DNA from 3 places in the Blautia sp. ZXY-1-C6 genome. Region 2 is predicted to be linked to each of the others. Evidence: riboswitches for the same ligand, from Rfam matches in the RefSeq annotation. Region 2 holds a riboswitch; each other region holds the start of a gene.
The links. A riboswitch is a leader RNA that binds a small molecule or an ion and turns the genes downstream of it on or off. The one in region 2 is predicted to bind cobalamin.
Positions count from the first base shown of each region.

Region 1 (6,032 bases), on a different contig from region 2:
AACAGTTCTTCTGTTATCTTCATCCTCTTTTCCTCACCCTCGAGTATTGCTTTTTCCTATTATACGTTTCCCGCCAGAGTTACGCAAGTAAAAAGTCTGAATAGCCTCTTTCCTCAAAAATATATGTTACTGTTCACTCCGTTCTCAGTAACATAGCCAAAATTCATTCCAGATTGCCTGCGGCAATGGAATTTTGGCTTGTATGTCTCGGCATTTTTGGCATATTCATGCCAAAACACCTCGCGGGATAGTGGTGTGTGAACAGTAACAAATATATCACGTTCTATAAAATTCCATCTTGATTAAATTGCAAAAAAATTGTAGACTATATATGCACACACATTAATAGTTTTTGTTAATTAAGACTGATTTGAGGTTTCCTCATAACGTCTCAATTATACACACACATTTTCTAAAAAGAGCAGCTGCATCATCCGATGCGCTGCTCTTTTAGTTCCACTGTTTATTTTGTAACTGTTCTCTGCCGTCGACGGCATTCTTTAATGATTTTAACTCTTACTTTTTCTTCTTCAGGAAATAAATAAGTAAAATTATGATAACAATAATCCCGATACCACTAATCCAGATTACAGGATTCTTCATTCCTGAATCTGCTTTTACATTCTTTCCTGATGTTTTCTGACTCTGCTTATCATCGGATTCCTTGTCTTCTGTCGAAGCAGGCTTCTCTGTTTCTTCCGGTGTTGGCGTTGCTTCTTCTGTAGGTGTTGCCTCCGGTGTCGGTGTCACTTTTTCTGTAGGTGTTACCTCTGGTGTTGGTGTGGCTTTCGGAGTTGGAGTTGCTTCCGGTGTTGGTGTAACAGCAGCCACCGGAACATTTCCTGATGTGCCTGTAGCCTCCGGTGCATCTGCGGATACATTTTCATTTACGTAATCTGTATCACGATCAAGATTCAGCCATCCCTGTGTCACACCATCTGTGTCTGTTTTCCCCCAGTTTGTTCCGTCTTCTCCCTGAACATACTGAAAAATATGTACAGTTGTCCCATCTGCGATTCCCTCTGTTCCTGAAACCTGATCAAATTTCTCTCCAGGTCCGTTATAAACCGATACGTTTCCATCGTTTCCATGAACCTTTACTTCGAAATCCACATCTTTGCCTCCGAAAGTACGATATTCCTCATTGGCAGCTTCTTCTCTGGAAGCCGGATCCAGATCATTCATAGGAACATATCCGTTCATTCCATGGTACTGTGTATATGCCCATTTTTTATTGTCTACTCCATTCTTCTCACCCAGAACGTGAATGGCAGTTCCATTTGGGATCTTGCTGTCATTCAGTTTAACACTCTGAGTGTCTGCTTCATCATAAATATCTACCCCGCCCTGTGTACTCTGTACGATCATATAATAATCTGTTACATAATCCGGATTCTGACCCTTTCCATCATCCGCATAAACAGAAACCACTGTCAGAATAAAGCACAGTACCATTGCTATTACTGTTCCTCCAAACCTTCTCTTCATAATCTCTTTCCTTCATTTCTTATTTTCTTTTTACAGCAGATGAACTTTTATATTTGCTGTATGTATTTCCATATGGCTCTTTAACATATGCTTTTACCGCATAATAGTATGATACACCTTTTTGTGCTTTTTTGTCCAGATAAGAAGAACTATTTCCATTGGAAATTTTCTTTATCAATTGATAGGAACCACCTTTTTTCTTTCTGTAAATATAATAGCCGTCACATTTTTTCTGAGGCTTCCACCGGATACGGATTCCATTTTTCTCAGATTTCACAGAAGTAACCTTCTGCACTGCAGGTGCTGCTTTAATCACATCGCCGGTTTTATATTTACCTGAATATCTTTTTCCGGATGCTTCATAATATGCTTTTACTGTATAACGGTATGATGCATTAGCCGTAACCTTACTATCTTTATATTTTAATTCCGATGTCCCGACATCTGCAATTTGGGACCACTTCCCACCTGCTGCAGGTTTTCTGTACACATAATATCCTGTAGCTCCGGAAACTTTTTTCCATGAAATAAGGTTGTATCCGGAATTATATGCCTTCACCTGAAATACCGGTGTATCCGGCACCCATGACTGATTCAGGGTCCTTGTATGTGCCTTGATCCTTGCCGTCCAGTTTTTCGTCTTTCCATCTGTCCACCTGGCCGTTTCCGATGCACTCTTATAGAATGTCTGCCCTGTTTCTATCCCCGCCGTACAGGTAAACCAGTTTCCATAACTGGACTTTGCTTCCACTCCAAAGCTGATTTTGTCAATCCCACTGTTTGTGATCACAACAGAATATCTGCTTCCCTGTTTCAAAACCACCTCTGGCACACTGATAGTCTGTACACCTGCGATTGGCTGTTCAAACTCATATGGAGCAGCATATGCAGCGGTCCCGCTTTCCGGGTCATATGGATCTGTCAGATCGGTGTATATCTGAATTTTGTAACAGGCATTGTCACTGTTTGTAACAAGATTAACCTCCCCTAGGACTTCTGCTTTTCCCTTTCCTGCAGTTGTCTCATAAACTGCTGCTACTGACTGTCCCGCCTGTATCGGAATCACTGAAAGTGCTGAAGAACCATCATAAAAATAATTATTCCTATACTTTTGATCCAAAGCAGCCACTGCCTCTGCACTTACAAGTTTACTGATATTGGGATCCTGATAAGAAAGATAGTAATATCCTCCGTCTCCTTTCTTCTCCCCCCAACTGTTTTTGATGATCCACGCACCATCAGATGTTACATTGGAAACAGGAAGGAAATTATCCTTTGAATACGTATCATCCCATCCGACCACTGTCACAATATGATTAATTACAGTCGAATTTGATTTTCCAACAGGATAACAATATGCAGCTGTGTCCGGATTTGCATAACTTTCCTTCATATAAAGCATAATGGATACTGCATGGTCATTCAGCAGCATTTCTTTCATACGTTCCTCACTGTATTTGGAAACAGATGCATTTTTCAGATATGCTGCAGAATTATAAGCCTTACTTTCCGGAATCTGTACAGTCAGATCATTCTGATGCAAAGAATCCGTAGGAAATGGTACATCGGCCTCTGTGGTCATTCCCGACCATGTACTGAGATAAATCGCCGCCAGGTGATCATTACCTCCTATCACGTGATAATTTCCCAGTACATAATTCTTATCATCAGGGGTATTTCCAAGAGGATCATTCTGTCTGTTGGAGAAAAAATATGATAAATGTTCTTCTGACAGATCGTAGGTTCCTTTGTTCTGTGCCAGAAGCGAAGTCTCCATGATTGCTGCCATACCAAAAGCCCAGCAGGTTCCAAATGGATTCTGATTCTTTACGGGCGTAACTAATCCTTCCTTTCTGGCATCATAGGAAGATGGAAATGCAGCCTCCCTGTTTCCATATGCAGCATAAACTGATGTCAGATCACTCTCCACTTCAATTCCCGGATCCAAAGGTTTTAAATTTTTAAAGGGTTCCAGTTCTTCCTTTCTTTCCTCTTCCGTCAACGGACGGCCCTTAATATACCTGATTCCGTCTGTACCCTCTTCTGAGTTTTCTCCATCCTGAAACTCCTGTTTTGCATCATCGCTTCCGAACAATTCTGCATCCGATCCCGTATCTGTTCCAAATTCATCTGCCTGTGAACTTTGAAATTCTTTCAGATCTGATGTATTTTCTTCTGTCTCTCTGTTGACTCCGGATCCAAACATTTCCTGACCCGCAGCGGGTACCGATGTACAAACCATTGCATAAGCCAGAAAAACTGACAATGCGCGTATCGCTGTATTTCTTTTTTTCATGTAGTAGTTAACTCCCTTGCGTAAATATAATATCATTATATCAGTATCTTTTTTGTTTTTCAACCATGATCAATGACAAAAACCGTCGGAAAACAGTAAATTTTCCCTGTTTTCCGACGGCTCTATGTAGAAATGCAGAGCTCTGCCGACAAGAAAATGTCGCCAGGAAAAGACGTCAAATGCCTGTGATGCATTTTCTTCTGTGCATGTGAAAAGTGTGGAAAATGTGTGTGAAATGCTTTATATACTAACTCAGAACAGACTTGAAAATCTTACAGACTCTTCTCTTTTGCTATCCTTATTCTAGCAGAACAAGCATTGTATTACAATGAAAATCGTTCTTTCTTATTTGTGCTAATCTGACACATTGTTACTGTTCACTCCGTTCTAAGCAGCGACGCATTCTCCTCTTATTTGCTGATACTTTCCTTTGCTCTTTTCATCATATCAGCCAGTTCCTGGTATTTTCCTGTGACATATCCATAGTTTTTTCGCTTATGCGGAAGCATACAGTTTGTGCAGTCTTTAATTCCCTTTTCCGTATACCGGAAATTCCCACCGCATTTCTCACCCAGGGCATATAGCGGGCAATAACAGAACAGACAGTTAAAATCATCCGGATCTGCATTCTTATGACACGGAAAAAATTCACATTTCTTATGGCTGAAATAAGAATATTCTTTCCCTTCCCAATAAGGTTTCTCCATTGCTACCTCTCCTCTCCTGTTGCAAGTTTTTATCTTTCCAGAATAATTCCGTTTTCTCAGTCTCCATCAATCCCACCCATCAGAGGACGAAATAAAAAAATACTCTAATAAATTATCAATTTCTCTTCACATAACAAAGCATTGAAAATTCATTACAGTATTTTTCACAGATCATACATTTAAAATTAATAAGAGGGAGCGATGCTACCCCGGGGTAGAAAAAAATCCGTTCATGAGTGCGCGGAGGGAACGAATAAATCCGAAGTAGTATCGCCTGCCATTTAATCATGTATAATTCATAAAGAACAGGCGCATTCCATAAAAAATGTCTGCCTTCAGATAAAAGCAGACAACACTCCGAAGCTGCGGATTCAACGGAGTTGGTTGTTACACTTTACACGGAAGTTTAACCTCGCCATACCAAGCAGGTTTCCTGGCTCCAGGCTCATCGCTCCTCTCTCCTTCTCATGCTATGGCACAATGGACATTCTGAGATTTGCTCCTCTGTTACAGTGACCGGATCGCTCAGGTTTCTCACCTGATTCCCTCTTTCTGTACTGTTCTTTCTCACAGTATCAGCACTTAATATGTTCTGTATGGAATTATACTGTCATTATAATAACACCCTGCAACAAGCTTGTCAACTATTTATCAATATATTTTTCAATATTCCACACCTTCCGGCAGCGGATCCCATTCATTCAGACCAAGACTCTGTCTGAATTTTGCTTCTTCCAGACTCAGCTTTGGAACATCCTCATTCAAAAACGCTCTCAGCTCATCAATCCCCTCTCCGGTCACATTGTTTACCAGAAAAATTCTTTCACATCCTGCATTCAGCATCCACTGACGCACCATTGGAACATTCGCATAAGGAGAATCTATTTTCGTAATGATTCCTATCAGTGGTCTCAGAATAAATGCATTACTGCCATAGCCAAACAAACTGAAAGGTTCATCTGCTGACTGTACCATTGCCACCACATCTGCTTCAAAAGAAAAACAGGCCAGCCCTACGCTGAAATGCTTGGACTCTGCATACTCTCCCGGCGAATCAATGGTATCATCATCCGTATTCGTATACTGCGTTTTTACATAATGAAGTTTTTCGCCTTTTAATGCCTGCGTTAATGAAGTCTTACCTGCTTCACTTCTGCCCATCAGAAATATTTTCTTCATATTTAATGTCTGTCCCTTTCACTTCTCTCAGCTATTCCGACAGTTACATAAGCACCATCGGTACAGAATAACTGACTTTTCGTATGTTTTAACTTTTGTGAACTGCACAAGTCTTAAAGCCAAGCACCTCTCTAAAAAATTTCACCACTTCTTCCACTGCAGTCTGAACTTCCGTCAGACCTCCCGTAAGGATCAATGATCCGCTGAAGCGATCCATGAAACCAATCTCCACATTTGCACTTTTCACTGCAATATCAGCAGCTACAACCACTGCTTCCCATGGGGTAAAACGAATCATTCCGATTGCTTCTCCTGTGTGGTCTTCTCCCTCATGGACTCCAATATGCAGACCAAGATTCTGA
Region 1 is NZ_JBWJVQ010000147.1:104-6,135, reverse strand. Features, by position in the region: gene AC075J_RS06145 (hypothetical protein) at 1-23, opposite strand, end outside; gene AC075J_RS06140 (hypothetical protein) at 517-1,488, opposite strand; gene AC075J_RS06135 (C1 family peptidase) at 1,508-3,784, opposite strand; gene AC075J_RS06130 (cysteine-rich small domain-containing protein) at 4,195-4,491, opposite strand; cobalamin riboswitch at 4,898-5,092, opposite strand; gene AC075J_RS06125 (EutP/PduV family microcompartment system protein) at 5,155-5,670, opposite strand; partial or broken gene AC075J_RS06120 (BMC domain-containing protein) at 5,759-6,032, opposite strand, start outside.
Region 1: linked by a shared signal. The riboswitch ahead of AC075J_RS06130 (cysteine-rich small domain-containing protein) and the one ahead of nikB (nickel ABC transporter permease) in region 2 are both predicted to bind cobalamin.

Region 2 (6,032 bases):
TGTTGCTGTGTTTTTTGGATTATATCTGTGTCCATCTTTTCTGATATCCCGATGAACAGACATAATCCGTGCAGTCTCATTCAGAAATTAATATCTCTGAATATAATTACTCAGCAAGTGTGATGTCTTTTGTCAGCCAGTAGTAATCCATCGGATACATCTTCACGCCTGTGACTCTCTTGTTGGAGAACAGATAAGTTGTCTCATATCCGAAGAATACAGTTGCTGCATCATCCATGATATCCTGCTGGATCTTGATGATCAGGTCTTTTCTTTCTTCTTCGTCAAATGTTCCTGCAAGCTCATCAAGAAGTTCATCTACTTCCGGATTGTTGTATCCTGCTGTGTTGTTTGCAGATTTGCTGTACCAGTTCTCTCTTAAATAGTTCTCCGGATCTCCTGTATTAGCTACAAGTACGTTCCAGATAAGAAGGTCATACTGACCGGAATCTCTCATGTCGAGAAGTGTTTCATAGCTTACTGTATTCAGGTTTACATTGATACCAATCTCTTTCAGGCTGGCCTGTGCTGCCTGTGCGTAAACACCAAGCTCTGCACGGCTTGTATAGATAACGAAATCAAGTGTCAGAGGATCTCCGTCCGGTGTTTCCACGAATCCGTCACCGTCTGTATCTTTGTATCCTGCTTCCTCAAGGATTGCTTTCGCACCTTCCGGATCATAGCTGTTCTCATCGTTCAGATCATCAAATCCGAAGTCAAGTGTGGGAGGTACCGGCGCTTTACCTGCTGTAGCTCCACCCTCAAGAAGAACGTCACAGTATGTCTGTTTGTCAAGTCCGCGCAGAAGTGCCTGACGAAGCGCTTTATCGCTGAGTGCACGGCCTTCACTCTGGTTCATGAATGCATATGTGGAACGCAGGGACTGAAGCTCCTGGATCTCATAATTGTCATTTCCTTCAAACTCAATAAGGTTCTCTGTCTTTAAGTTATAAGCAATATCGATCTCGCCTGTCTGAAGAGCCATGGAACGTGTTGTCTGATCATCTACACATTTCAGTGTAACCTTATCCAGCGGCACCTCTCCATCCCAGTAATTCTCATTTTTTGTAACTACACAGGAATCTGTAGGGCTGAAAGATTCTACCTTATATGGTCCTGTACAGATCGGTCCTTCCATTGCAAATGTAGAATCATCTACGTTTGTATCTACGATCAGGAATAATGGGTCTGCAAGGCTTCCTGCCATGTTTGCGTTTGCTCTGTTTAAGTGGAAGATCAGGTTCTGTCCGTCTACTTCCATGCTGTCCAGATCAAAGAACTCCGGTACTCGGTCACTCTTGTCAACTGTACGCTGAATAGATGCCATTACCATCTCCGGTGTCATATCATCACCATTGGAGAATTTAACGCCTTCACGAATCTTGAATGTCCATGTTTTTCCGTCTTCGCTGTTCTCCCAGCTTTCTGCCAGACAAGGAACGATCTCACCTTCTTCATCGAATTTGGTAAGGCACTCACCGATAGCATAACGGGAAACAACCCAGCTGAAGTACTGCTCTGTAGGCTCCAGAGTATCAGCAAAGCTTGTTACACCGATTGTGATCTCTTTTGCATCTGCTGCGTGAGTTACGGTTGCCATGGAAAATGTCATTGTACATGCAAGTGCTACTGCTAAAACTTTTTTAAATAATGTATTCTTCATATATTCCTCCTGAAATATTTAGGTAAGTGGTGAAGTCCACGGTTCAGTACGGAAGCCGCAGAACTCTTTGTTTTTATTTTCTTATTTTATATTTTCTTACTCCTGTCTTGGGTCAAGAACGTCACGGATGCTGTCACCAAGCATGTTGAAGATAACTACGCAGATTACAATCGCGATACCTGGGTAGATCATCAGCCATGGTGCTTTTGCCATGTAAGTTCTTCCCTCGTTCAGCATCAGTCCCCATTCCGGTGTCGGCGCTGTAGCACCAAAACCAAGGAAGGATAAGGATGCCAGTTCCAGCATCATGGTTCCGATATCTGCTGCTGCAGTTACTACCATCTGAGTAACCATGTTCGGAAGAACATGTACAAGCAGGATCTTCCATGTCCTGGTTCCGTTTACGACTGCTGCTTCAATATAAAGGTTCTTCTTTACTCTCAGTACCATGCTTCGTGCAAGACGGGCATATTTGGTCCAACTTACCGCTGCAATGGAGATAACGGCATTCACAAGGTTTGGTCCCAGCATACCGGCGATTGCGATTGCAAGCACCAGACCGGGGAAAGAGATCATCATATCTGCGATACGCATGATCACACCGTCCACGATTCCTCCGAAGTATCCGGCGATCACTCCAAGAAATGTACCGATCACAAAGATAACTGCCACCAGACATAAGGTCATAATCAGAGAAGTTCTGGTTCCAAAAATAACTCGTGATAACAGATCACGTCCCAGCTTATCTGTCCCAAAGGGATGTGCAGAACTTGGAGCCTGAAGTGATTCCAGCATCACTGCATCCAGCGGGTCGTAGGGTGCGATCTGTGGGGCAAACACAGCCACACCGACTACGACCAACGCCAGTATCGAAAAAAGGGTAAACTGCTTATTTTCTTTAAATACTTTCGCTAACTTCAATTATCTATCCTCCTTAAGTCTTGGATCCAGATAAGTATAGGACAGATCCACAAGCAGATTGATACACATATACAGAATAGCGATCCACAGTACATATCCCTGAACCAACGGATAATCACGGCAGGAGATTGCTTTGACTGCCATATTTCCCATACCCGGCCAGTTGTAGATAATCTCAACGACTGCAGTACCGCCAAGAAGACTTCCCAGGGAAAGTCCAAGCAGAGTTACCAACGGAAGCATTACATTTGGAAGAACATGTCTCCATAAAATCACACGCTCCTTAATACCTCTCATACGTGCACCTGTTACATAATCCTGATGAAGTTCCTCCAGAACCGCACTTCTTACCTGTCTGGTATATTTTGCAGACATGGCAAGAGCCAACGTAAGTGCCGGCAGGACCATCGCTTTGAAATCAGTGCTTCCTCCTGCTACATTCACCCAGCGAAGCTGTACACCGAAAATACTCAGTAAGATCAGGCCAAGCCAGAAGCTTGGTACGGATACCCCGATAAAAGTAATTCCTCTTACAAAGTAATCCGGGAATTTGTTCTGATACACTGCTGCCAGGATTCCCAGCGGAATGGAAATCACGATCATCATAAGCAGTGCCAGCAGAGACATCTTCAGGGTTGGCCAGAAACAGGATACAAGTTTCTGTACCACCGGCATCTTAAAGGAATAGGACTGTCCCATATCTCCGGTGAGTACACCCTTCAGCCAGGTTCCATACTGTACAAGAAAGGGCTGGTCAAGTCCCAGCTCATGCCTTGTCTGTTCCAGAAGCTCTGGTGTGGGAAGATTACCGCACTCTGTCAGCATGATCTCAGCCGGATCACCAGGAGACAGATAAGTCAGTCCAAAGGTCAGAAAACTGATACCAAACAGGACGATCAGAATCTGCAGAAATCTTTTCCCGATTTGTTTTTTCGTCAAAATAATCTCCTTCCTACATCTTTCGTGAATTAAACCAATACCGGAAATGTTTCTGATTACTTTTACTCAGTAACATGGGGAATCCCCCCATAGGGGTTAATTTTCAGGCAAAAAAATAGCCCGCAATATGAAAACATCATACATACGGACACAAAATGACATGAAAAAATTATGCTTCCTATCTACCGTAAGAATCATTCCTATCCCAATTGCAAGCAGTTCTCCTGACTTAAGTTCATCACTTCGAAATCGCCTTCCCGGACCAACTTTAAAATCACATGGTCCAGTGACATTTTTCATTCCGAAGCTCCCTCTTACAGTGACGGGATCGTACCGGACTTACACCGGTTTCTCTATTAATCCTTGCGGAACTTACAACGACTGGTTCAAAACCAATAAATGTTATTTAATTTTTACTATAATATTATAGAATAGTTTTTTTTACTTTGTCCAGTAATTAGCAAAAAAAATCAGATTGTATTCAAAAACATACAATCCGATTTTTTTATTCCTTTTACTGTAACAGATAAACGAATCATTTTTATTCTTCAATATTATTTGCTAAAAAGATAATTTTTCCCTTCGTTATAAGTTCCCTTCATTGAAAGTCGAACAGCTAATTTCCCAGTCATCGGATCTTCAATACCTATACTGATCTTATATTTCTTTCCGGCCAGTGAGATCATCTTTTTTACCTGCATTCTTGTTTTTGTCTGTAAAGTTTCTTCCGGCAGAAGTGATTTTAACGAAATGTCAACCGCTTCTTTTTCAAGACTATTTCCATCCTCATCTTCTACCAGAACCCATACAGGCCAGTCTTCATAAAATGCTGCAACTCCATCATTCTTCCATTTAAGATTCAGGCTGACATACCCCGGCATCTGAATAAGGCTTGCTTGCGAAATCCACAAACGATATCCCATGCTTCCTAAAACTTTCCTATAACCGTTTTCATAAGTTTTATCCGCTACTTTCGGTCCAAGAAAAGTAGTATGTGCTTTCTTTATCAGATTTATTGTCTGATCCAGATTTGTGTCAAGCAACTCTTTCATTGTAATTGAACTTGTAAACTCACCTCCGGAAGGAAACTTTTTCCAGAAATCTTTCATTGCGGATAACCCTTTTTTCTCATGAGTCTGGTCAAACTCACCGCCTTCATTAATCCAACGAAACCATTCCTCTGTGCTCTCTGGCTGTCCGGTCATATCGTTGTAGAGACCTGTTCCATAATGTTCTCCCTCACTAAAAGGTCTTCTCATCAGTATCATGGAATCAGGGAAGGCCTCTGTCCATGGAATCATATAACGTTCTCTTACAGATTCTTCTGGCAGACTCTGTATTCCTGCGGAAATATTTACATGCCATTCTCCCCAGTGCCCCAGACTTCCAAGTTCGATATAACTGACCAGTCCATCTCTGCCAAAATGCTCTCCAAGTGCATTAACTGCCCTTTTGTGATATTGTATCATCTGTTCATTATTATAATCAGGAGCATATCCCTTTCCATACTCCATATCATACCAGGTTCCCGCATGATCAGTTTTGTCATATAGCCATTGTGGAATGTCCATATGCTTTTCCTCCCCGGGAATATCACACACAAACCTCAGTACCAGGTGTTTCCCTTCTTCTCTCCATCTGTCAGTCTGATTTTCTCTTTCGATTTTCTCCCAGTCATATTTTCCTTCCTCCGGTTCCAGTTCAGCCCAGGTAATATCCATATACAGTAAAGATATATCCTCTCCTATTGTTTCTTCCCAGGCACAAGGTGCATATCCCATTAATGGATTTCCAAAAATTTCTTCTGTTTTTTCATATATCTGAGTTTTTCTTCCAAATACCATCCATACTCCTGCTGCTATAATAACTAAAAGTCCAAAACCCAACAGAACCAGATATCGTTTCTGACTTTTAGCCATGATATTCTCCATTATACTGAATCAATGTAACATCTTCCACTCCACCGATATCCCGGATTTTTTCCATAAACTCCATATCATTCTGTCTGCAATATATTTCAACTGCCATTTCTGTTTTTTCATTGCGCATAGTTTTTGATTTTACGAAATATTTTCTTTTTCCAAAACAGCGGATAATTTCATCTCCCGCCTGAGTTCCCTGATAATGAATCACTGCAATATAAATTCTTCCATTTTGTTGTTTGTGATAAAACAGGGTGATCATCAGAATGATAATCACAGCTGTCAACAGAGTTAATGCATACATACCTGCACCGGCTGTAATCCCCGATGTGATTGCCCAGAACAGATACAGAAGATCCATCGGATCTTTAATTGCTGTACGAAAACGTACAATAGACAATGCACCAACCATACCAAGAGAAATCACAATATTGCTGCTGATTGCAAGTGTTACCATACAGGTAAGCACTGTCATTCCCACAAGTGTAACTGCAAAACTTCTGGAGAAAATAACTCCAACATAAAATTTCTGATAAACCAGATAAATCACACTTCCCAAAATCAAAGCCACTGCCAGAGCAGCCAAT
Region 2 is NZ_JBWJVQ010000173.1:19,864-25,895, forward strand. Features, by position in the region: gene AC075J_RS09065 (ABC transporter substrate-binding protein) at 107-1,663, opposite strand; gene nikC (nickel transporter permease) at 1,760-2,584, opposite strand; gene nikB (nickel ABC transporter permease) at 2,585-3,523, opposite strand; cobalamin riboswitch at 3,721-3,914, opposite strand; gene AC075J_RS09080 (DUF4832 domain-containing protein) at 4,078-5,442, opposite strand; gene AC075J_RS09085 (DUF4956 domain-containing protein) at 5,435-6,032, opposite strand, start outside.

Region 3 (6,032 bases), on a different contig from region 2:
TACCCCTCCAGCACACCATCTTTCAATACATAAATCTTGTCACAATATGCCGCCGCAATATTCAGGTCATGGATAGCTGATATTACAGTTACGTTAAGTTTCTTTACCAGTTCCATCAGCATGATCTGATGTGTGATATCCAGATGGTTAGTCGGCTCATCAAGGATCAGTGCAGGTGTCTGCTGTGCAAGTGCTCTTGCCAGAATAACCCTCTGCTGCTCTCCACCTGACAGCGTAGAAAATGTGCGATCCGCAAATGCATCCATCTGTACCGTTTTCAGTGCTTCTTCAACAATCCGGTAATCTTTTGCATTATCCCGTTCCAATGCTTTCTTATGAGGTGCACGTCCCATCAACACGACTTCCCGTACGGTAAAATCAAAGTTGTAGTAATTGTGCTGTGCCACAACTGCCATTTTTCTGGCGGAGCTTTTTACGCTCATGGAATGGAGTTCTTCGCCGTCCAGATAAACGGCACCTGCATCTGGCTTCAGGATACGGTAGATGCATTTTAATAATGTAGATTTTCCGCTTCCGTTTGGTCCGATGATCCCTACCAGTTCCTTATCCTTTGACTCTATGGAAATTCCCTTCAGTATCTGTCTGGCGTGAAATCCGACCTGAATATCTTCTGTAGTGATCTTCATTACTTACTACCTCCAAATCCATAGGATTTCCGCACAAGCAGATAAATAAAGCACGGAGCACCGATAATGGATACCAACACACCGATCGGCATCTCAGAATTCTTCAGGATCACACGACATGCCACATCACACCAGATCAAGAACGATGCACCAAGCAGTGCACTTAATGGCAATAATCTTCTGTGGTCTGTTCCAAAAAGGATTCTGATCACATGAGGGATCACAAGTCCTACAAAGCCGATCACACCTGCACAATATACTGCAAACCCGATCATTACAGAAGCAACGATCAAATAAAAAGTTCTCAGCCTGTGCAAATCAGTTCCCAGTGTGATCGATACATCATCTCCTAACAGCATCAGATTCAAATTACGATATTGCGTCCAGAAAATAATTACACAGATCAATGTAACAGGAAGCATTACACCTACTCTGCTCCAGCTTGCGCCTGCAAGGCTTCCCATCGTCCACTTCATTACTTCTGTTGCTGCATTTTTGTCATTGGTGATATAGATAACAAAATTGGAAAAAGCAGAACATACCGCACTGACGGCCATTCCGGCAAGGATCAGTTTAGCAGAAGTAGCTTTTCCGCCCATGTTTGCAATGGCAATTACTGCAAAAGAAGTGACCATTGCACCAATAAATGCAGGAACACCAACTGAGTTTCCACCGAGAAATCCACCAACTCCAAGCATGATCGCCAGTGTTGCACCAAGGGATGCACCGGATGAAATACCAAGTACATACGGATCTGCCAGTGGGTTCTGGACAATCGCCTGCATAACTACGCCACAGACGGAAAGAGCCATTCCAACTGCCAGAGCCAGCAGGACTCTGGGCAGCCGGATCAGCCACACAACATCGTGAACTGCGCCTTCTGCATAGGCGGACAGGCTTTTGATATGAAACAATTTATATGCAATGACACTGTAAACATCTTTCAGTGACAGATCTGCATTTCCAAAAGTGATTGCTGCAAGAATGGAAAAAATCAAAAATGCCGCAAGCCCGATAAGAACTGCCACATACATGGATGTCCTGAGCACACTGCCTTTTTTTGTCTGTGAAACCTGTTCTTTCACTGTTATGTCCTCAATCAGTCAAGATTCACATCCGGATATAATCCTTTTGCGAAAGTTTCAATACCATCCTGTGTACGTGTTGCACTTGCGTACATTTCACTGAGCATGATCGGATAAACACGACCGTTCTTTACAGCGTCAAGGCTCTGAAGTGCTTCGTCATCCTTGATAACGGCAAGCTGGCTTTCTTTTACAGTTTCCGGATCATCACCTGCATATGGCATGTATACAACAAAAATCACATCAGGGTTTGCTGCAATGATATCTTCTTTTCCTGCTGTAGAAGCATCCGGGTTTGCCAGAGTCGCACCCAGTTGTGTTACCATATCTCCACCAAGGCTCTTTGCACCATAGTTTGTGATATCTTCTCCAAGAGGTTCCAGAACCATTACGCTTGGTTTCTCTTCTACATCTGCTGTTGCTGTAAGAGTTTTATCGATCACTGCCTTTGCATCATCTACGATTGCCTGTGCTTTGTCCTGTACATCAAAAATCTTTCCAAGATTTAAGATGTCTGTAAATTCATTTTCCAGAGTTCTGTCTCCGTCAGGGCGTGTGTTTGTGTTGTAATAAGTGTTGCAGCCTTTATCGATCCAGTCTGTTACATTTCCGAGATTTTTATCAGAAAACAGGGAGCTCCAGGATAAGATCATGTCTGGCTCCAACATCGTTACAGTCTCAAGGGATGGGGTAAATTCATCAAGATAATTTGTTTTTGAAAATGCATCTTTAAGTTCATCCGGAACTTCATTGTCAAGACCTGCAGTAGCTACCAGACGGTCTTCCAGGCCAAGTGCAAGCATGGTTTCAATGCTTCCCTGATATACAGCAAGAACTTTCTCCGGTGCCTTTTCATAGGTTGTTTCGATTTCATTTCCATCATAATCATAGGTTGTGATGGTCAGAGGATATTCTGTCTTTGTACCTTCTGCGTCTGCTGTCTTATCTGCATCTGCTGAATCCTGTGCGTCTGCATCTTCCTGTGTATCAGAGTCTGCATCTGCTGCCGGCTGATTGTCCTCTTTGATTGTCTCAGAGTCTGCTCTCTCTGCTGCAAAAGCTGCCGGAGCTGCGGAAACTGCCATAGCTGCTGCCATCATAATTGCCATGATTCTTGTGGATAAATACCTGTTTTTCATTTGACTTCCTCTCTTTTCGTATATGTTATTTACCTGTTCGTGTAACCGAAAAGATGGGACTTCAGAAAAAGTAAAATAGAAGTGATAAAAATAACGGATACTTTTTACGGAAGCTCCTTCTTTACACTGTCAGGCAGGTTTCCTGACTCACAGATCACAGAAAGTTTCCACAAAATAAAAACTGATACAACATCCATGCTTCAGCAGTTCATGAATGTTGTATCAGAAATATTTCCAGATACTCTCTGGCAGCCGGATTCCGCCTTCTCACATATTTATGCAATGACATATTACAATCCCGCTTTTTTCTGTATACAGTGGCCGCAACCGTTCAGGCATTTCACCTGATTCCCTCTCACATTATCATACACAAAATCTGCATATGATAATGTTCACTTAACAGCTTATTCAATTACGCTGATACAATTTTAGCACACTGCTTTTATAATTACAACTATATTCGAGACACATCAGAATTCTTTCTTCTCCATAAGCCGGACACCAATCCAAAAAGACCCCATATATACAATTACTGTAAATAATACAACTCCGGCCAATACCATTCCCCGGTTCAGTCCATTCAGCCATGCATCGACTGCGTCTGCTGAAAGTCCCATTGTTTTTATCAGAATATAAACTACGGCAAATATAATAGCCCACATGACCATTGCAATATAACGTCCTTTTTCCGCTCCAAAATGTATTACAAGCGGGAGCGATACCGCCAGCATAAGAAGTGCCAGTGGAATGTATATCAGGCTGCCAATGATAGTCTCACTCAGACACCCCTGAAGTTCTGCCACACCTTTGCAGATTACTCCCGTTATCGTTGCAATTCCCCACGCTACAGCCGTAAGCCCTGCTCCCAGCAGATATTTTTCCGCCACATACTGTTTTCTGGTAACCGGCAAGGTCATAAGAAACGCAAGACCATTATCAAACTCATCATAACTTATAGTCGTAATGGCAAAAATTGCTGTGACAATCGTAAAATATCCTGTAGCAAAACTGACGCTCCCGCTTCCTGCCAGATTCAGGATGACTCCCATTACAACAACCAGGATAAAAAACTGTTTCTGCTGTTTCATCAGTTCTATATCCTTTACAAATAATCCCTTCATACCTGTTCCTCCATCATCACTACCAGATCATCAATCTTTCCATTCTCAATTACAACATCCGGATAATTTTCCATATAAAATTGTTTCTGGTTTGTCAGACACCTGTATCCATAAGCTTCTTTCCGGATCTTAATAAGGTATTGCTGATCCAGTTTTTCGTACTCTTCTTCTGAAACTTTAAGAACTGCATAATCTGACAGCAGTACATCTGTATCCTCATGAAGGATAATTTTTCCGGCATGGATCATATAAAAATCGTCACAAAGACTCTCCAGATCTGATGAAATATGCGAACTGATCAGAATAGAACTGCTTTCATTTTCTTCCATATATTCTCTCAGCATGTTCAGCACCTCATCCCTGGCAATCACATCCAGACCAACTGTGGGCTCATCCAGAATCAGCAGTTCTGCCTTATGGCTTAATGCTGCCAGTACTTTAAACTTTGCTTTCATGCCAGTGGAAAATTCTTTGATTTTCTTGTCTGTGGGCAGATTGAATCTTCTGCACTGCTGCAGAAATTCCTCTCTGTCAAAATCCGGATATATGCTTTTCATAATATTGGCCACGCCCGCTGCTGTCAGATACATACTGAAGCCTGAATCTGCAAAAACAACTCCCAGTTTCTGCTTATCCTCCGGCTTAAGCTCTTCTGCCTTTTTCCCAAAGACCTCTATCTCTCCGCCATCCGGATGAATCAGGCCAAGCAAAGCCTTAAATGTGGTGGATTTCCCGGAACCATTTCTTCCAATAAGTCCTGTAATCATCCCAGGCTGTACTTCCATAGAACAGTCCAGCGAAAAACCTCTGTAATTTTTCTGCAAATGACTGATTTTCAACATGTCTTAGTCCTCCATGATCATTTCAAAAAGATTTCTGATTTCCTCATCGTTCAGTCCACATCTTCTGCCCTTCATGATTGCCTGCTCCAGATCATATTCTACTTCTTTGAGCTGTTCTTCCCTCATCAGGTTTTTATTTGTGGCTGCAACGTAGGTTCCTTTTCCATGAACAGTGACGGTAAATCCCTCTTCTTCCAGATTGTCGTAGGCTTTCTTCACAGTCAGGGCACTGATCTTCAGTTCCTTTGACAAACTGCGTACTGAAGGTAATACAGTGTCCGGCTGTAACTCTCCTCTGATAATCGCAGACTTAATCTGGTCTATGATCTGTTCATAAATAGGTACCATGGATGAATTATTGATTATTATATGCATATGTTTCTCCTCCATCTACAAACAGTATATAACAGTGCATAACTGTTGTCAACTGTTTTATACTGTTATACATGATATTTATTTGCTTATAATCAAAAATGGATATTCAACCTTATTTCCGGCAATCTTTCACAATCGCCTTCTCATAAAATTGAATATCCATATAACCTTAATCTAACTCTGTTTTTTCGAATTAACTTTTAGTGGAAGTCTTATGGTTACAACTGTGCCTTCTTCCAGCTGTGAGCTTATGGTAACCCCATATTTCTCTCCATAAATCATACGAATCCTTTTATTTGTATTTCTGACGCCTATACTCTTTCGCTCTTTATTCAGAACCTCTTTCAAATCTTCCTCACAGATTCCACATCCATTATCCTCTACATAAAAAAGAATATCATTTTCTTCTTCCTCTGCTGAAATCCAGATCTTCCCGGAATCCTGATAATTTTTAAATCCATGCACAATGGCATTCTCTACAAACGGCTGCAGAAATAACTTTGGAACTTCCAGACTTCTTAAATACTCCGGTATATCCATACTCACTTCAAATTGATCCTGATATCTTTTCTGCATAATTCCAATATACCGTTTAAGCCAGTCCAGATCCTCCCACAGCGGAACCAGAACATCACCATTCTGGCTGGTATACTGAAGCATTCTCGACAGATCCAAAAGCATTTTGCTGGCATTTTCCTGTTCTCCTTTAAGGCATACCCAGTTAATGATATTCAGCGAATTATAGAGAAAATGGGGATTCATCTGTATATTTAACGACATGATCTCCGTGTCTCGTTTCTGGATCATCATCTCATATTTCTCA
Region 3 is NZ_JBWJVQ010000186.1:3,547-9,578, reverse strand. Features, by position in the region: gene AC075J_RS10425 (ABC transporter ATP-binding protein) at 1-647, opposite strand, end outside; gene AC075J_RS10420 (FecCD family ABC transporter permease) at 647-1,732, opposite strand; gene AC075J_RS10415 (ABC transporter substrate-binding protein) at 1,747-2,871, opposite strand; cobalamin riboswitch at 2,987-3,266, opposite strand; gene AC075J_RS10410 (ABC-2 transporter permease) at 3,342-3,992, opposite strand; gene AC075J_RS10405 (ABC transporter ATP-binding protein) at 3,989-4,834, opposite strand; gene AC075J_RS10400 (GntR family transcriptional regulator) at 4,838-5,209, opposite strand; gene AC075J_RS10395 (sensor histidine kinase) at 5,384-6,032, opposite strand, start outside.
Region 3: linked by a shared signal. The riboswitch ahead of AC075J_RS10415 (ABC transporter substrate-binding protein) and the one ahead of nikB (nickel ABC transporter permease) in region 2 are both predicted to bind cobalamin.